Azoarcus sp. KH32C: one gene and its partner. Each later gene encodes a partner of the first gene's protein in a complex. Links are inferred from orthologs where the notes say so. Each region holds a gene or a part of one and is shown on either strand. Other genes may lie near its edges.

The links.
Region 2: the proteins of mfd (region 1) and uvrA are in contact, whole or in part, in a crystal structure (PDB 4DFC), measured with the Escherichia coli proteins. The link is inferred for Azoarcus sp. KH32C from one-to-one orthologs.

The regions. Positions count from the first base shown.
Region 1 is NC_020516.1:3,126,474-3,136,409, reverse strand. The notes cover bases 3,701-7,727. They hold mfd (transcription-repair coupling factor), read right to left. Parts: upstream 7,360-7,727; coding sequence 3,901-7,359; downstream 3,701-3,900. Other genes in these bases: AZKH_RS13685 (phosphoribosyltransferase), read right to left, coding at 7,411-7,727; AZKH_RS13695 (DUF6351 family protein), read left to right, coding at 3,701-3,873. Outside these bases: molybdopterin-synthase adenylyltransferase MoeB, read right to left, coding at 1-1,006; AZKH_RS13700 (Mov34/MPN/PAD-1 family protein), read right to left, coding at 1,003-1,419; more of AZKH_RS13695, read left to right, coding at 1,627-3,700; more of AZKH_RS13685, read right to left, coding at 7,728-8,163; amrS (AmmeMemoRadiSam system radical SAM enzyme), read right to left, coding at 8,204-9,292; amrA (AmmeMemoRadiSam system protein A), read right to left, coding at 9,289-9,849; amrB (AmmeMemoRadiSam system protein B), read right to left, coding at 9,827-9,936. UniProt on the Escherichia coli protein: Couples transcription and DNA repair by recognizing RNA polymerase (RNAP) stalled at DNA lesions. Mediates ATP-dependent release of RNAP and its truncated transcript from the DNA, and recruitment of nucleotide excision repair machinery to the damaged site.
Region 2 is NC_020516.1:4,397,670-4,406,916, reverse strand. The notes cover bases 32-3,369. They hold uvrA (excinuclease ABC subunit UvrA), read right to left. Parts: upstream 3,067-3,369; coding sequence 232-3,066; downstream 32-231. Other genes in these bases: AZKH_RS19675 (MFS transporter), read left to right, coding at 3,202-3,369; AZKH_RS19685 (hypothetical protein), read right to left, coding at 32-108. Also shown: more of AZKH_RS19685, read right to left, coding at 1-31; more of AZKH_RS19675, read left to right, coding at 3,370-4,386; ssb (single-stranded DNA-binding protein), read left to right, coding at 4,414-4,908; AZKH_RS19665 (lipid asymmetry maintenance protein MlaB), read left to right, coding at 5,159-5,494; AZKH_RS19660 (chemotaxis protein CheA), read left to right, coding at 5,542-7,770; AZKH_RS19655 (methyl-accepting chemotaxis protein), read left to right, coding at 7,804-9,075; AZKH_RS19650 (chemotaxis protein CheW), read left to right, coding at 9,088-9,247. UniProt on the Escherichia coli protein: The UvrABC repair system catalyzes the recognition and processing of DNA lesions. UvrA is an ATPase and a DNA-binding protein. A damage recognition complex composed of 2 UvrA and 2 UvrB subunits scans DNA for abnormalities.

The DNA of each region.
Region 1 (9,936 bases):
CCACGTCGTAGCCGTCGAGGATGCGCTCGACGTTGGCGGACGTGAGGTGTTCGAAATAGGGCGTGACGGTCACCGAGGGGTTGAGGTCCTGCAGCGTGCGCCGCGCCGAGTCGACCTTGCGCTGGCCGATGCGTTCGTCATTGTGCAGCACCTGACGCTGCAGGTTGGATCGGTCGACGACGTCGTGGTCGACGATGCCAAGCGTGCCGACCCCCGCGGCGGCGAGGTACAACGCGGCGGGCGATCCGAGGCCGCCGGCCCCGATCAGCAGTACGCGGCTATCGAGCAGGCGACGCTGGCCGTCTTCACCCACCTCGGGCATCGTCAGGTGGCGGGCGTAACGCTCCCGTGCATGGGCGTCGAGGCCGCGAGGCGTCTCGAAGGGCAGCCCTTCGGCCTTCCAGCGCGAGAAGCCGCCCGCCACCGACGCCACATTGCGGTAGCCCATGCGTTGCAGCCCTTCGGCCGCGAACAGCGAACGCGTGCCGCCCCCGCACATCACGAGCAGCGGCCGTTCGGGGTCGGGGATGGCTTCTTCGACACGCAGTTCGAGAAAGCCCCGGCCGAGTCGATAGGCGCCGCGCGGACTGCCCTGCGCGATTTCATCGGCTTCGCGGACGTCGATCAGCGCAGCGCCTTCGGATTGCTGCGCAAACGCATCCCGCGGCCCGATTTCGGGGATGCTCGTCTTGAGTTCGGCGAGACGGCGTTCGCGGCCGGTGCCTGTGCCGCCAGCGACGGCCGGCACGATCGCAAGCACAGCGCCTTCGCCGGGCAGCGAGGCGGCGAGCCCGCCCAGATCGCGCACGTTTTCGGCGCCGAGATACACGTTCACGAAGGGGCGCAGACTGCCGTCGGCGGCATACACGCGCGTGAGGAGGCCTTCGTGCCGCCGCCCGAGCGCTTCGAGCGCCTCGCCGACCGTCGCGGCATTCACCTCGACCTCGTCGGCTCCGCCGGTGTATGTGCGCAAGGGCGTCGGGATGCGGATGATGACGCGGCTCATGGGAACATCTCCTCTTCGCTGAAAACCTCGCCGTCGAGCCGCCAGGAACGCAACTCGGTGGCGACGCCCGAATTCACCGAGACGATCGGGTATGACCATCCCGGCCATGCGAATTCGAGATCGGTTGCGGAAGGGCACGCCGGGTGATCCGGGTGGGAGTGCCACACGCCCACCACTTGCAATCCGCGCTCCACGGCGGCCCTCTCGGCTCCAAGATAGTCCTGCGGCTCGATCAGGAAACGGTCGGCGGTCCGGTCCGGGTGGACGTTGCGTGTTTCATGCAAATCGCACACGGCGACCGTGTCAGCCTCCTGCCTGCCGAGCAGCAGTCCGCACACTTCCTCCGGATAGCCCTTCTGCGCCAAGGTCAGAATCCTGTCGCGCAGCCGGGCGGGCAGATGCAGCGCCGCCATCGACGATCCTCCCGGTCGGGAATGCGCCAAAATCGCACCATTTCCGTCCTTATTAGAACCGGCGCAGAGTCCCGGAGTTCGACGTTATCGCGCTCTCGTGACAAATTCCCGTTCCGGCCTCAAACGGGTCTTCACTTCGCCCGCCGGCCGATCGGCCTTGAGCTATACATCAGTTATTGGCGCCCCCGCCCGTCAGGAGCTGCGTCGATGTCGAACATGGCGAGAACGCGAAGGCTCTGGTCCGGTGTCCTGGTCGGGCAGCTGCTGCTTGGGCTGTTGTGTTCCGAGGCGGCCGGTTTCTGGGAGGACGAAGACGGGCGGGTAACGGGATTGCCGCCGGGTTTCGACGCCCGCGCGCATGCCGACCCCTATCGGGGTCCGCATCCGTCGCAACTGAAACGGCCGGCCGAAACCTTCCGCTTTCCAATCCGCGTGGGCGAAGTCGGGCCTGATGAGGCGCTGTTTGCGGGGCCGAAACAATATCCCTTCATCTGCGACACCGAGGCCTCCGGGCTCGGGCAGCCGCTGGTCGACAACTTGGCGGGCATCGGCACGCGGGTCGACCAGGAGGCCGATCGCGAGAAGGAATTGCCGGAGGCGCACGGCTACAGCAAGGACTGCCTCGCGCCGACGAAGGCCTGGTACTACTACAAGCCGCGCGGAAAGGATCGTTTTTCACGATGGAACGACAAGGTGCGCGACGCCGAGCGCATCACCGTCAATGGGGTGCGCATCCCCTTCGTGGTCCGCGTCGAGATGGGGACGATCAACCGCTTCATCTACGTGCTCGTCGCGCTGCGCGGCGCACACGAATCGCTCGCGACGCCGACAGCGGATCGCTGGAATGGACGCCTGATCTACCAGTTCTATGGCGGCGTCGGGATCGGGCACCGGCAGGGCCGGGCCAACCTGAAGCGCGTCATCGCGGACCGCGAAAAACAGCTCGCGCAAGGCTACGCCGTCATCGCCTCGACCGGCACGACCACGGCCAATCACTACAACATGTGGTTGATCGAGGACACGGCGCTGCGCGTGAAGCGGCAGTTCGCAGCGCTGTATGGCGAGCCGGAATACACGGTCGGCGTCGGGGGGTCGGGTGGGGCGATCCAGCAGTACCTGCTCGCGCAGAATCATCCCGGTCTGCTCGACGCCGGCGTCGCGCAGTACGCCTACCCGGACATGATCACGCAGACCGTCCCGATCTTCGACTGCGAGTTGCTCGAGTACTACTTCGACGTTACCGACGGCGGGAACGCGCAATGGGCACGCGCCGAGAACCGCAGCATTATCGAGGGCCTCAACGCGAACAACGATTACTCGGCGTCCGGCGGCGTCTTCAAGATCCAGGCGACGACCCGGCTTTCGTACCTCGCGCGCGGCGAGTGGCGGCCTTCGCTCGAGGGGCAGACCGAATGCGCCGTTGCGTGGCGCGGCCTGACTCCGCTGGTGCTGAATCCGCTATTCACGAACTTTGAGAACCGCCTTTCCGAGTCGGTCTTCAAGCAAGGCCTGTGGAGCTATTACGAAGACCTGAAGCAGTTCTTCGGCACCGACAAGCAGGGCTACGCTCGCGTGCCCTGGGACAACGTCGGGGTGCAGTACGGCTTGCGTGCCCTGCAGGCGGGACGGATCGGGCCTGAGCAGTTCCTCCGCCTCAACGCGCGCGTCGGCAGCTGGAAAGCCCCATCCGAAATGCAGCCCGAACGCTTCTGGCTGGTCGACGGAGGCGGCAGCGATCTGCGCGATTTCTCGCCGTGGAGCGCGCACAACATGAATCTCGCCGGCGTGGCGGCTGCGCCGCGCTTCGAAGGCGACCGGCTTGCGATGGAAGCGGCCTACCGGTCGGGGCAGGTGTTCCTGGGGCAGCTCGACATGCCGGTGATCGACGTCCGCCATTACCTCGAGCCGGATCTGGACATGCACCACGAATCGGCATCATTCTCCACGCGCGAGCGGATCCTGGCCGCGGGCGGAAGCGTTGGAAACCAGTCGATCTGGGTCAGCGACAGCCACTACGATCCCACCCCGGAAGCCTTCGCTGCGATCGACAGCTGGTGGCGCGCGAAGCAGGCGGAACCGGAGCGAAGCTGGGCGGAACTGCGGCCGTCGTCGGCGAGCGACCGTTGCTTCGACCGCGAGGGCAAGGTGATGGCGAGCGGCGAGCACGTCTGGGACGGCGACTGGAACGGGCATCTCGCCGGCGCCTGTACGCGCGTCTATCCGATGTTCGCCAATTCGCGCATGGTGGCAGGCGAATCGATTGCCGGCGACCGTTTCAAGTGCGCGCTGCAGCCGGTTGCCGAAGCCATCGACTCGGGAGTCTATGCGCCGGTCGACATGCACCCCTACCGTGCGCGCCTGGAGCAGATCTTTCCGCAGGGGGTCTGCGACTACCGCCAGGGCGACGTGGCGCGCCCGGCGGATCTGCTGCAACGCGATGTCGTGACGCGCTGAGCGTCGCGACGATGCAATCTGCGACGATCAGGCTTTGACCGAGAGCAGCAACTCCTTCACGCCTTGGACGCGCAGCTTGATGTTCGGCTGGCTGGCCTTTCGGATCAGGCGGTCGGGACCGGCCATCTTGGTGTTCTTGTCCTTCTGGATCAGGAAGATAACCTTGGTCGGATCGATCGGTGGGTTGGGGCCGAACTGGATCGTGATTTGCGACTCGCTGGCGTCGAGCTTCGCGACGCCGAACGGTTTGACGATCAGGCGCAGGCGGTGGGATTCGATGAGGGCCTGGGTCTGCTGCGGCAGTTCGCCGAAGCGGTCGATGAGCTCTTCCTGCAGCGCACGCAGGTCGTCGTCGGAGTCGCAGTTCGCGAGGCGTTTGTAGAGCGTGAGGCGTTCCTGCACATCGGGGCAGTAGTCATTCGGCAGTAGCGCCGGGGTGTGCAGGTTGATCTCGGAGACGACTTCGAGCGGCTGGCTGAGGTCGGGCTCCTTGCCGGCCTGCAAGTCGCGGACCGCGCGCTTGAGCATCTCAGTGTAGAGGCTGAAGCCGACCTGCTGGATCTCGCCGGATTGGTTTTCGCCGAGCACTTCGCCGGCACCGCGGATTTCGAGGTCGTGCATCGCGAGGTAGAAGCCCGAGCCGAGCTCTTCCATCATCGTGATCGCTTCGAGGCGTTTCTGAGCCAGGGCCGTGGGCTTGGCGTGGGAGTCGGTGAGCAGGTAGGCGTAGGCCTGGTGGTGGCTGCGGCCAACGCGCCCGCGGAGCTGGTGCAACTGCGCGAGGCCGAAGCGGTCGGCGCGGTTGATGATGATCGTGTTGGCGGTCGGGATGTTGATGCCGGTTTCGATGATCGTCGTGCAGAGCAGCAGGTTGGCGCGCTGTTGCGTGAAGTCGCGCATCACGCGTTCGAGTTCGCGCTCGGGGAGCTGGCCGTGGCCGACGACGATGCGGGCCTCGGGAAGCAGCTCCGTGAGGTCGTTGCGGATGTTTTCGATCGTTTCGACTTCGTTGTGCAGGAAATACACCTGTCCGCCGCGCTTGAATTCGCGCAGCACGGCTTCGCGGACGATGCCCTTGCTCCAGCGTTGCACGAAGGTCTTGATCGCGAGGCGCTTCTGCGGGGCCGTGGCGATGACCGAGAACTCGCGCAGCCCTTCGAGGGCGAGGCCGAGCGTGCGCGGGATCGGCGTCGCGGTGAGGGTCAGGATGTCGATTTCGCTGCGCAGCGACTTCAGCGCTTCCTTCTGACGCACGCCGAAACGGTGTTCCTCGTCGATGATGACGAGGCCCAGGCGTTTGAATTGGACGTCCTTCTGCAGCAGGCGGTGCGTGCCGATGATGATGTCGACCTTGCCTTCGGCGAGCTGCTTGAGGGCCTCGGTCTGTTCCTTGGCGCTCTTGAAGCGCGAGAGCTCGGCGATGCGGATCGGGAAGTCGGCGAAGCGGTCGGCGAAGGTCTGGTAGTGCTGCTCGGCGAGCAGCGTCGTGGGGGTGAGCACGACGACCTGCTTGCCGTCCGCGACGGCGATGAAGGCGGCGCGCAGCGCGACTTCGGTCTTGCCGAAACCGACATCGCCGCAGACGAGCCGATCCATTGGCCGGCCGGATTTCATGTCGGCGATCACGGCGTCGATCGCGCCTTGCTGGTCGGGCGTGGTCTCGAAGCCGAAGCCTTCCGCGAAGGCGTCGAGGTCGTGCTGTTTGAAGTCGAAGCGGTGGCCGGGGCGGGCGGCGCGTTGGGCGTACAGGGCGAGGAGCTCGGCGGCAGTGTCGCGGACCTGCATCGCGGCCTTCTTCTTGGCCTTTTCCCATTGGCCGGAGCCGAGGCGGTGCAGTTCGACGGCTTCCGGGTCGGCGCCCGCGTAGCGGGTGATGACGTGGAGCTGGGCGACGGGGACGTAGAGTTTGTCGCCATTGGCGTATTCGAGATGCAGGAACTCGGTCTGGCCTTCGCCGAGGTCCATGTGGATCAAGCCGATGTAGCGGCCGATGCCGTGCGAGACGTGCACGACCGGGTCGCCGGGCTTGAGCTCGGAGAGATCGCGCAGCCAGCCTTCCATCGTCGCGGCCTTGCGCGTGTCCCGGCGTGCGCGAGTGCGGGCGGTGGCGGCGTAGAGCTCGGACTCCGTGACGATCGCGATCTTGGCATCCGGCAGCATGAAGCCGCCGACGAGCGGACCGACGCCGAGGGCGAGGGGCTCGGACGACTCCAGGAAACCGGCGAAGTCCGCGCTCGCAGCGGGCTTGAGACCGTACTCGGTGAAGAACTCCGACATCGTCTCGCGCCGGCCCGGAGCGTCGGCCAGCACGAGGACGCGGCCGCCCGCGCGAGCCCAGTCGCCCGCGAGGAAGTCCTTCAGGCCGTGCAGGGGATCGGTTGCCTTGCGTTCGACGGCAAGCGGCGGCAGCGGCTGCGCGATGGCATCGGAATCGCTCGCCGCGGCAGCTCCGATGTGGATGCGCGGATGGCTCTTGAGCGCCTCATAGAACGATTCCTGGCCGAGGAAGAGGACGTCCGGCGGCAGCACGGGACGGCTGCGGTCCCCCTTCAGGAAGTCGTGGCGCGAGCGCGTGTCGCGCCAGAATTCCTCGATCGCGGCGGGTACGTCGCGGTGCAGGACGACGACCGCGTCCTTCGGCAGATAGTCGAAGAGGGTCGCCGTCTCTTCGAAGAAAAGCGGCAGGTAGTACTCCACGCCCGCGGGCGCGATGCCGTTGGAGACGTCCTTGTAGAGCGACACGCGCGACGGGTCGCCTTCGAAGGTTTCGCGGAAGCGGCTGCGAAAGCGCGTGCGGCCGGCGTCGTCCATCGGGAATTCGCGCGCCGGCAGCATGCGGATTTCAGTCACCGGATAGACGGTGCGCTGCGTATCCGGGTCGAAGGTCTTGATGCTTTCGACTTCGTCGTCGAAGAGGTCGATGCGGAAGGGCAGCGTGGCGCCCATCGGGTAGAGGTCGACAAGGCCGCCGCGGACCGAGAACTCGCCGGGACTCACGACCTGGGTGACGTGCGTGTAGCCCGCGACCGCCATCTGGTTGCGCAGCTGTTCGACGTCGAGCTTCTCGCGCTGCTTGACGAAGAAGGTGTAGGCCGCGAGGAAGGAGGGCGGCGCCATCCGGTAGAGGGCCGTCGAGGCCGGCACGAGCACGACGTCCGCCTCGCCGCGACCGACGGCATAGAGCGTCGAGAGGCGCTCGGAGATCAGGTCCTGGTGCGGCGAGAATGTCTCGTAAGGCAGCGTTTCCCAGTCCGGCAGGAGATGGGTGCGCAACCCGGGCGCGAGCCAGGCAATCTCGTCCTGCAGCCGTTGGGCGTCGGGCGGATTCGCGGTGACGAGGAGCAGGGTGCGGCCGCGCGAGGCGAGTTGTGCGATGGCCAGTGCGTCGGCCGAGCCGGCGAGCGGCGGCAGGTCGAGGCGTACGCCGGGCTTGGGAAAGGCAAGGGCCGCAAGCTGCGGCAACAGCGGATCGAGTGCACGGGACATCGGCATGACGCGGCGCGGACCGCGGATTCAGGGGTTGCTCAAGGGGGCGGATTATAGGCGATCGGCGTCCGCGTCTTCGCCCGGCAGTGCAGTGGCGGTCGTCGAAGCTCCAGCACCGCCCACCGGCCGCTGGTCGTCGCCGACGGTGGCGTCCGGCAGAGGCATCGGGAGCTTTGCCGCTAGCCATTCGGCCGCGAGCGCGGCAAAACGTTCCAGCGGGCCGGTTTCGTCGAACTGCTCGCCGACTCCATCCACGTTTTGCCAATCATGCGCGCCGCGCAGATGCTCGTAGGCCTGACGGATCATTCCGATGTGAGGGTCGGCGCTGCCGACGATCATCCGGATCGGGATCGTCAGCGCGTTGAGCGGGGTCAGCCCTGCGAGATCAGGGCGGCCGGCGCGGCAGACGATCGCGGCGAATCGCTCGGGCGCCTTCCAGCCGGCGCGGATTGCAGCCCCGCTGGCCGTGCCCGACGCGACGAGTCCGATAGCGAGACCCGCGAGCGGGGGCTGGTGGAGGCACCATTCGCCGATCGCCAGAACCCGGTTCGCGAGCTGCGGGACGTTGAAACGCGCGTCCGGATCGCGAGATTCTTCGTAGCTGGTCAGCAAATTGATCAGCAGGGTCGCGAAGCCGGCTTCCTGCAATACATGCGCGACCTGCAATTCGCGCGAGTGAACGAAGGGGCTGCCTGCCGGACGCAGGATCGCAACCAATCCGCGAACCTCCGGCGAATGAGCGAGCTCCCCGTTGAGCCAGAGTTGCTCGTACGGGATGCTGATGTCGGTGGTGCGCAGTTTCACGTTGTTCTTGTCCGGGTGAAAGGGCGGCTTCAGAGCAGCGTCAGCTATGCGCCGAAGATCGCTGCCGATGGATGCTAACCGGAATGCGTCGGGAACCGAAGGGCGCGGAAAAGTGCTCGTAGCGGCCGGGCAGCCGGGTACCGCAAGCTCGACAAGCGCCGTCGTCGTCCAGCGCGTAGTCGAGGATCTCGTACCAGTCGCGTTCGATGACGGCCTTGCCGCAGCCGGGGCAATACGTGGTCCCGCCGTCGGTGTCATGGACGTTGCCGGTATAGACGTACTTCAGTCCATGTTCGAGCGCGATGCGGCGTGCGCGGGTAAGCGTCGCCGCAGGCGTATGCGGGATCTCGGTGAGCTTGAAGTCCGGATGGAAGGCTGTGAAATGCAGTGGCACTTCGGTGCCCAACTCGGTTGCGACCCAGTGCGAAAGTTCGTTCAACTCCTTGTCCGAGTCGTTCAGTCCTGGGATCAGCAGGGTCGTGATCTCCACCCAAACATCGGATTCATGGACCAGCCACGTAAGCGTGTCGAGGACAGGTTGAAGGTGGGCACCGCAGGTGCGGACGTAGAAATCGTCGGTGAAGCCCTTCAGGTCGACGTTTGCGGCGTCCATGTGGGCGTAGAAGTCCGCCCGCGCGGTCTCGGTGATGTAGCCCGCGGTCACAGCCACGGCCTTGAGGCCGTGGACATGTGCGGCCTGAGCGGCATCGATTGCGTATTCCGCAAAGATCACGGGATCGTTGTAGGTGAAGGCGACGCTGCGGCAGCCCCAGTCGACGGCCGTGCGGGCGATTTCGTCGGGCGAGGCCGAATCCATCAGCCTGTCCATGTCGCGCGACTTGGAAATGTCCCAGTTCTGGCAGAACTTGCAGGCCAGATTGCAGCCGGCGGTGCCGAAGGAGAGCACGCTGGTACCGGGGTAGAAGTGGTTCAGCGGCTTCTTCTCGATCGGATCGATGCAGAAACCGGAACTGCGGCCATAGGTTGTGAGGACCATCGCCTCGCCTTCGCGCATGCGCACGAAACACGCGCCGCGCTGGTCAGCGTGCAGCTTGCAGAATCGCGGACACAGATCGCACTGGATGCGGCCATCGTCCAGCTTGTGCCAGTAGCGCCCGGGGTAGTTCATGACGGCGACTCCTTCCACTTGCGCACTGTGTAAGTGGCAGCCATCAGATTGTTTGCGGGGCGGTCGGGCGCAAGGCCGGCCTTCTGCTTCAGGGCTGCCAGGAATATTTTCGGATCGCGTAGCTGCTCCCACACCTGCGGCAGGAAGGTCGCGCTGCGACACCCGGCGAACAGCAGTACGCCGTCGATGTTGGGTCGCAGAAGCGCCACGAGCTCGTCTTCGTCGGCAAATTCCAGAAAACTGGGTTCGGACAGCAGCGACACTTCGACGCGGAGATTGTCCAGTTCCTTGTGTTCGAGCGGCGGAAAACGCGGGTCGCGGGTTGCAGCCCCGATCGCATTGTCTACGACATCGTCGGCAAGCGATCGTTGCGCCCGCACGCTGCCGATGCAGCCGCGCAGGTCACCGCTCCGTGTCAGCGTGACGAAGCTTGCGCCCCGGTCGGCGAGGCGTTCGTCGTCCGCCGGGGCGGCGTCACCGGCGACTTCGTGGTGGATGGCCTGCCGTGCTCGGGCGAGCAGGATCGGGCCGAGTTCAATGTCGGGCGGCAGCGGCATGAGCGGCGGACTCGGTGAAAGCGATGCTGGCATAGCCGACGACGCGGGAGCGGTCTCCAGCGGTATCGCCGGAATTACGCAGATCCA
Region 2 (9,247 bases), 1.3 Mb from region 1 along the record:
GGGAAGGTAGACGCCCAGAGCTGCGTCGAGAAGCGTCTTGAGGATCTTCACCCGCCGTTCGATGCGGTCGAGGAAGATGCTTTGAGGGTCGTTCGGGACTTCGGGCATGGCGGTCTCCTTAATGCTTTCGGCCGCGATTCTCAACTGGGGGAGCCGGGGCAAGCGAGGACTGGTGCTGATCAAATTGTAAGCGCTGAAAGCAGACTGAGCGAGCGAACTGTCTTGGCGCCGTCACGCGGGGGCGGTCGCAGGGAGGAGTTTCCTCAGGTAGCGGCCGGTATGGCTGGCCGGGTGGCCCGCGATCGCTTCGGGAGCGCCGGTGCAGAGGATCTGGCCGCCGCGGTGACCACCTTCCGGGCCGAGGTCGATGACCCAGTCGGCGGTCTTGATCACATCAAGGTTGTGCTCGATGACGACGATGGTGTTGCCGTGGTCGCGCAGGCGATTCAGGACGCCGAGCAGCAGTTCGATGTCGCGGAAGTGCAGGCCGGTGGTGGGTTCGTCGAGGATATAGAGGGTGCGGCCCGTGTCGCGTTTTGAGAGCTCCAGGGAGAGTTTGACGCGTTGGGCTTCGCCGCCCGAGAGGGTGGTCGCGCTCTGGCCAAGGCGGATGTAGCCGAGGCCAACGTCCATCAGGGTCTCGAGCTTGCGCGCGACGCCGGGGACGGGGCGGAAGAATTCGAGGGCGTTCTCGACGGTCATGTCGAGGACCTCGTAGATGGTCTTGCCCTTGTAGCGGATTTCGAGCGTTTCGCGGTTGTAGCGTTTGCCGTGGCAGACGTCGCAGGGGACGTACATGTCCGGAAGAAAGTGCATCTCGACCTTGATCATGCCGTCGCCCTGGCAGGCTTCGCAGCGTCCGCCCTTGACGTTGAACGAGAAGCGGCCGGGGCCGTAGCCGCGTGCGCGCGCTTCGGGGACGCCGGCGAAGAGTTCGCGCACCGGAGTGAGTAGGCCGGTGTAAGTCGCCGGGTTGGAGCGTGGGGTGCGGCCGATGGGGCTTTGGTCGACGTTGATGACCTTGTCGAAGTGATCCAGCCCTTCGACCTCGCCGTGGGGGGCGGGCTCGATGTTGGAGCCATAGAGGTGGCGTGCGGCGATGGCGTAGAGGGTGTCGTTGATCAGCGTGGACTTGCCTGAGCCGGAGACGCCGGTGATGCAGGTGAAGAGACCGACCGGGAGTTCGAGGGTGACATCCTTGAGGTTGTTGCCGGTGCAGCCGCGCAGGTGGAACAGGCGTTCCGGGTTGGGCGCACTGCGGCGCACGGGGGGCTGGATGGCCTCGTGGCCGGCGAGGTAGGCGCCGGTGAGGGATTGCGGGTTGGCGATGATCTCGGTCGGGGTCCCCTGGGCGACGATTTCGCCGCCATGGACGCCGGCGCCCGGGCCCATGTCCACGACGTAATCGGCGCAGCGGATGGCGTCTTCGTCGTGTTCGACGACGATCACGGTGTTGCCGAGGTCGCGCAGCTGGCGCAGGGTCGTGAGCAGGCGGTCGTTGTCGCGCTGGTGCAGGCCGATCGAGGGTTCGTCGAGGACGTACATGACGCCGGTGAGGCCGGAGCCGATCTGGCTGGCGAGGCGAATGCGCTGGGCTTCGCCGCCGGAAAGGGTGTCGGCGGAGCGGTCGAGCGAGAGGTAGTCGAGGCCGACGTTGATCAGGAAGCTCAGGCGGTCGGAGATCTCCTTGACGATCTTGGCGGCCACCAGCGCGCGCTGGCCGCTGAGGCTGAGTTCGTCGAAGAAGGCTTTGCACTCGCCGAGCGGCATGTGGCTGACGGTATGCAGCGACTGGCCGCCGATGAGCACGTGGCGCGCTTCGCTGCGCAGGCGCGTGCCGTGGCAGGCGGGGCAGGCCTGGGTGGCGCGGTACTTGGCGAGCTCTTCGCGTACCGCGATGGAGTCGGTTTCGCGGAAGCGGCGTTCGAGGTTGGGAATGATGCCTTCGAAGGGGTGCTCCTTCGGGACCATGCGGCCGTTGTCCGAGAGGTAACGGAAGGTGATCTTGTGTCGGCCCGAGCCGTGCAGGACGACCTGGCGGACTTCTTCGGACAGGGTCTCGAACGGCGCTTCGACGTCGAAGTCGTAGTGGCTCGCGAGCCCGGCGAGCATCTGGAAGTAGAACTGGTTGCGGCGGTCCCAGCCGCGGATGGCGCCGGCGGCGAGTGAGAGTTCGGGATGGGCGACGACGCGGGCGGGGTCGAAGAATTCGACCTGGCCAAGGCCGTCGCATTTCGGACAGGCGCCGGAGGGGTTGTTGAACGAGAAGAGGCGCGGTTCGAGTTCGGCGAGCGAGTAGCTGCAGATCGGACAGGCGAAGCGGGCCGAGAAGAGGTGTTCGTGGCCGCTGTCCATTTCGACGGCGATCGCACGGCCGTCGGCGTGGGTGAGTGCGGTCTCGAAGGATTCGGCGAGGCGGCCGCGCTGGTCTGCGCGAACCTTGAGGCGGTCGATGACGACTTCGACGCTGTGGCGGCGGCCCTTTTCGAGCGGCGGCATGGCGTCGAGCTCGCCGACCTGACCATCCACGCGCACACGGACGAAGCCTTGGGCGCGCAATTCGGAGAAGAGCTCGTGCTGCTCGCCTTTGCGATGCGAGACCACCGGGGCGAGGATCATCAGTCGCGTGTCCTCGGGCAGCGCGAGGATGTGGTCGACCATCTGCGAGACGGTCTGCGCTTCGAGCGCCTGGTCGGGGTGGTCCGGGCAGTGCGGCGTGCCGGCGCGCGCGTAGAGCAAGCGCAGGTAATCGTGGATTTCCGTGACCGTGCCGACGGTCGAGCGCGGGTTGTGGCTGGTGGCCTTCTGTTCGATCGAGATCGCCGGCGACAGGCCTTCGATGAGGTCGACGTCGGGCTTTTCCATCAGCTGCAGGAACTGGCGCGCGTAGGCCGACAGCGATTCGACGTAGCGGCGCTGGCCTTCGGCGTAGAGGGTGTCGAAGGCGAGCGAGGACTTGCCCGAGCCGGACAGGCCGGTGATCACGGTGAGGCGGTTGCGCGGCAGGTCGAGGTTGATGTTCTTGAGGTTGTGAGTGCGCGCGCCGCGAATGCGGATTTCGTCCATGGACCTGGGCCGACGAGGGGAACATGCAACTATACGAGAGAACACTGACCTGAAACAAACCCGGCGATGGCGGATGTTAGAATCCCCACTTTGTCTCGTCTGCCGTCTCCCATGTCCCGACCCCAGCAAGACTCCATGACACCTGCCGAGCGGCGAGCCGGCGCGAGCCTGGCAGCCATTTTTGCGCTGCGGATGCTCGGCCTGTTCCTGATCCTGCCGGTGTTTTCGTTGCATGCCCACAAGCTGCCGGGCGGGGACGACATGAGCTTGGTCGGGCTCGCGATCGGCGCCTACGGGCTGACCCAGGCTTTCCTGCAGATGCCCTACGGGGTTGCGTCGGACCGCTTTGGGCGCAAGCCGGTGATTGTGTTCGGACTCGTGCTGTTCGCATTGGGTAGCGTTGTCGCGGCGCTTGCGGCGAGCATCCAGATCGTCATCGTCGGCCGCGTGTTGCAGGGGGCGGGGGCGATTTCGGCGGCGGTGACGGCGCTGGCGGCGGATCTGACGCGGGATCAGCATCGTACCAAGGTGATGGCGATGATCGGGTCGAGCATCGGCCTGGTGTTTGCGTTGTCGATGGTGGCGGCACCAGTGCTGTATTCGCTGATCGGCATGGACGGGATCTTCTGGCTGACCGGCGCGCTGGCCTTGGCGGCGATCGGTGTCGTGCTGTATGTCGTGCCGGCGGCGCCGGCCTTGCCGCGCGCGAACGGCGGGCGCTTCGCGGATGTTCTGCGCGACGGGCAGTTGATGCGCCTGAACTTCGGTGTCTTCGTGCTGCACCTGATCCAGACCGCGATGTGGGTGCTGGTGCCCGCGGCGCTGGTGGCGGGGGGCGGGCTGCCGCTGCCCGAGCACTGGAAGGTCTATCTGCCGGCGGTGGTGCTGTCGTTCGCGTTGATGGTGCCGGCGGTGATCATCGCCGAGAAGGGCGGTCGAATGAAGACCATCTTCAGCACGGCCGTCGGACTGCTGGTAGTGGTGCAGGCCGGCCTGTATGCCTTCGGGCGCAGCCTGCCGGCGCTGGGCTTGTGGTTGACGTTGTTCTTCGTTGCGTTCAATGTGCTCGAAGCTATTCTTCCGTCATGGATTTCGCGCGTCGCGCCCCCGCATGCGAAGGGTACGGCGCTGGGCCTCTACAACACGCTGCAGTCCGTCGGGCTGTTCCTGGGGGGGGCGATGGGCGGCTGGATTGCTGAACACTATGGCAGTGGCGCCGTGAATTTTGCCTGTGGGCTGCTCGCCGTGATCTGGCTGCTGCTGGCGACATCGATGAATCCACCTGTGCGACGTGCCGTTGCGAGCGCGGCCGCGCGTTAATTTGAATTTGTATTCGAGGAGAAAGGGATGGCTTCCCTGAACAAAGTGATCCTGATCGGCAACCTGGGTCGGGACCCGGAAACGCGTTATGCGCCGAGCGGTGACGCGATCTGCAACGTGACGATCGCGACGACCGAGACCTGGAAGGACAAGGCGAGCGGCGAGCGCAAGGAAGCAACGGAGTGGCATCGCGTGGTGTTTTTCGGCCGCCTCGCGGAGATCGCGTCGCAATATCTGCGCAAGGGCAGCCAGGTGTACGTGGAAGGCCGCCTGCAGACGCGCAAGTGGCAGGACAAGGACGGCCAGGATCGTTACACGACGGAAATCCGTGCCGACGAGATGAAGATGCTGGGTTCGCGTTCGGGCGGCGATGCGCCGATGCGCCAGTCAGAGGGCGGCTATGACGCGCCGGCCCCGGCTCCGGCACGTCAAGCTCCGCAGGCCGCGCCCGCGCAGCGCGCGCCGAGCCAGCCGAGCAGCGGCGGCGGTTTCGGCGACTTCGACGACGATATCCCGTTTTAAGCGACGCCTCGTAGTACCCGGTTCGGTAAGACCCGGCAGCCCTTCGTGGTTGCCGGGTTTTTTCGTTTACGGGCGGCCCGGGCCGACGATTGCCCGCGCCTCGTGCGCCCGTGAGAAATTACCTAGTCCACGCGTGTAATTGGACGCTCTCGCCCCTCAGTCCGCAAAGCAGATACTGCATTCCACGTTGGCATACGCAATCGGCAACCGAATCGCGGCAGTTCCTGCAGACAGTGGAGAGGCGGACCCGATGAACTCCTCAACTTTATCCGATGCCGTGAATGAGCGGCCGGCCGGCTTCCGTCCGGAAGGCGAGCTCACGATCTACACCGTCGCGGAACAACATGGGCTGCTGATGAGGGCGCTGGACGCCGGCCCGGTCGTGCATCTGGATATGTCGGCGGTGAATGAGGTGGATACCGCGGGACTGCAGTTGCTGATCCTGGCGAGGCGCGAGGCCGCACAGCGCGGGATCGAACTGCGGGTCGCCGGGTGCAGCGATGTAGTGAAGGACGCGCTGGAGACGATGCAGCTTGCCAGCCTTCTGGATGACTGCGCCGCAGAGGGCGGAGTGTCTCGGAACTGACGCCTGGATCTGGACGCTCTGTGTCAATCCTTGAGGGGACCGAAGACGTGAATTTCGATCAGGCTCTGGACACCTTCATCGCCGAGGCGGATGAATTGTTGCGCGACATGGAGGAGGCGCTGCTGCGCCTCGAAAGCGCGCCTGCGGATGACGAGCTCATCCACGCGATGTTTCGCGCCGCGCACACGATCAAGGGCTCGGCCGGACTCTTCGGGCTGGAGCCGATCGTCGCATTCACGCATGTGCTGGAGCATGTGCTCGACAAGCTGCGGACCCGGGAGATCCAGGTCTGCGGCGACCTGATTGCGCTGCTGCTACCCTGCGGGGACCACATCGGCAAGCTCGTGGCGCACGTGCCGGCGATGGCGCTGGACGCGGAGACCCGGGCCTGCGGCGAGCGCCTGATCGCAAGACTGCGGGAGTTCCTGGGCAAGCCGGCGATCGCGGCGACGACGCTGCCCACCGAGTCGCGCGGGGGCGTTGAGGCTGCCGGCGGAGGCGCGTTGGAACGCGGTGATGGCGATGTCGTCGCGACCGACAACTGGCACATCTCCCTGCGCTTCGACCGCGATGTGCTGCGCAACGGCATGGATCCGCTGTCCTTCATCCGCTATCTGGCGACCGTCGGGGAGGTCGTGTCGATTACGACGCTGTCCGACGCGATGCCCGAGGGCCCGGCGATGGACCCGGAAGCCTGCTATCTGGGCTTCGAGATCGAGCTGCATTCTGGCGCGAGCAAGGAAACGATCGAGAACGTGTTCGAGTTCGTGCGCGAGGATTCGGAGATCCACGTGCTGCCGCCGCGCAGCAAGGTGTCGGAGTACATCGAGCTGATCCGGCGCCTGCCCGAGGACGATCTGCGCCTCGGCGAGATCCTCGTCGCGAGCGGCGCCCTGACGCGGCGCGAACTGGAAGCCGGGCTCGATTGGCAGACCGCACTCGCGGCGGGCCCGGTGGCAGGGCCGCTCGGCGAGCTGCTCGTGGAGCAGCAGGTGGTGGCGCCGCAGGTCGTGCAGAGCGCGCTCGACAAGCAGGTGCGCAACCGCGAGAGCAAGGCTGCGGACAACAAGCTGGTGCGCGTGCCGGCGGATAAGCTCGACAGCTTGATCAATCTCGTCGGCGAGCTCGTCATCGCCGGTGCGGGCGCGAATCTGCTCGCGCAGCAGCGGAGCGACGGCGCGATGCTTGAGGCGACGGCGCTGATCTCGCGCCTCGTCGAGGAGATCCGTGACGGCGCGCTGCGCCTGCGCATGGTGCAGATCGGCGAGACCTTCAACCGCTTCCAGCGCGTGGTGCGCGACGTCGGGAAGGAGCTCGGCAAGGACATCGAACTGGCGATCACCGGGGCGGAGACCGAGCTCGACAAGAGCGTCGTCGAGGGCATCGCCGATCCGCTGACGCATCTTGTGCGCAACGCGATCGACCATGGCATCGAATCGGCCGAGCTCCGCCTCGCGCGCAGCAAGCCGGTGCGCGGGACGCTGCGCCTGAACGCGTACCACGACTCGGGCTGCATCGTGATCGAGGTGAGCGACGATGGGGGCGGGCTGAACAAGGAGCGCATCCTCGCGAAGGCCGTCGCGCGCGGACTGGTGCAGCCCGGGCAGAGCCTCACGGAGCACGAAATCTACAAGCTGATCTTCGAGCCGGGATTCTCGACGGCGGAACAGGTCAGCAATCTTTCGGGCCGCGGCGTCGGCATGGACGTGGTGCGGCAGAACATCGAGGCCCTGCGTGGCACGGTCGAGCTGGAGAGCACCGAGGGGCTGGGGACGACGATCCGCATCCGGCTGCCGCTGACGCTCGCGATCATCGACGGCTTCCTCGTCGGCGTCGGCGACGCGGCCTACGTCGTGCCGCTCGACATGGTGCTGGAATGCGTCGAGCTCTCCGAGGCGGACCGGCAGGCGGCGACGGGGCGGACCTACATCAACCTGCGCGGCGAGATCCTGCCCTTCCTGCGGCTGCGCGATCACTTCGGCCTCGGCGGCTGCGGCGGTCATCGCGAAAGCATCGTCGTCGTGCGCTATGGCGCGCACAAAGCAGGGCTCGTCGTCGACGAGCTGATGGACGAGTTCCAGACCGTGATCAAGCCGCTGGGCAAGGTCTTCAGCCGGGTGCGCGGCATCGGCGGCTCGACGATCCTCGGCAGCGGCCAGGTGGCCTTGATCCTGGATGTGCCGTCGCTGTTGCAGGAGGCGGCGGCGCGGGACGCGGCGGGCGGCGGGCGCGTGCTGCGGCCCAGTGCATCGGAACGGGCGGTCGCCATCGGCTGACCGGTTGCAAATCACTGACGGAGACGTACTGCCATGAACGGGGAAATGACCCTCACGCAGCGCCTGTATGCCCTCGCGGGCGTTGCGGTGCTCGGCCTTGCCGCGTTGGCGGGCCTCGCATACTACGAAGTCGCAAGGATTGCGGAGGCGGTCCGCGTCGCCGGCACGCTGCCGGCCGTCGCGGAGCTCGGCGCGCAAAGTGCCGATGCGCTGCAGCAGTGCGTGCTGGTCGCATGGCTCGTGCTTGCGGCCTTCGGCGCCGGAGCAGCGTTCATCCTCAGGGGGCTGCTGCGGCAACTGGGCGGCGAGCCCGCGTATGCGAAGGCGGTGATCGAGCGCCTCGCCGCCGGCGACCTTGGCGTGAGCGTGAGCGTGCGCGTCGCGCCGGACGACCGCGGCAGTATGCTCGCGGCCGTGCGGCGGATGGCGGAGAAGTTCTCGGCGGTGATTGTCGAGGCGCGTAGCGCATCGGGCAATCTCAACGCCGCCGCCGGGCAGGTGACGCGGACGGCGCAGGGCTTGTCGCAGGCGACGAGCGAGCAGGCGGCGAGCGTCGAGGAGACGGGCGCGTCGATCGAGCAGATGTCCTCGTCGATCAGCCACAACGCCGAGAACGCAAAGATCACCGACGGCATGGCGGCGAAGTCCTCGGCCGAGGCGGTCGAAGGCGGCGCGGCGGTGAAGGAGACGGTCGCGGCGATGAAGAGCATCGCCGAGCGCATCGGCATCATCGACGACATCGCCTACCAGACGAACCTGTTGGCATTGAACGCCGCGATCGAGGCGGCGCGCGCCGGCGAGCACGGCAAGGGCTTCGCGGTGGTGGCGACCGAAGTGCGCAAGCTCGCCGAACGCAGCCAGGTCGCGGCGCGCGAGATCGGCGAAGTCGCGAAGGGCAGCGTCGGGCTCGCGGAGCAGGCGGGCGGCTTCCTCGACGCGATGGTGCCGAAGATCCGCAAGACCTCGGACCTCGTGCAGGAGATCGCCGTCGCGTCGGAAGAGCAGTCGGCGGGGGTCGCGCAGATCAACACCGCGATGACGCAGCTCAACCAGATCACGCAGCAGAACGCCGCGGCCACCGAGGCGCTCGCCGCGACGGCCGAACAGATGAGCGGGCAGGCAGCCAAGCTGGAGCGGACGATGGCCTTCTTCAAGGTCGAGACGGGAGTGGTGGTGAGGGGGGCGGCGAGCGCGTCGGAGAGCGTGCAGCCGGCGACGAAGCCGGTTCGGCGAGCGCGCTCGACGCCGGCGGGCGCCTCCCAGCCGGCCTTCGGCGATCTGGATCTCGATTTCGTGAATTTCTGAGGAGCCGCGACGATGGGCGCAAGGCTGGAGACCGCAGTGGAGCCGGTGATCGACGTGCCGGTGCAGTACGTGACCTTCATGCTGGGCGGCGAGCTGTTCGCGATCGGCATCCTGCACGTGAAGGAGATCATCGAGTACGGCGAGCTGACCGAGGTGCCGACGATGCCGGAGG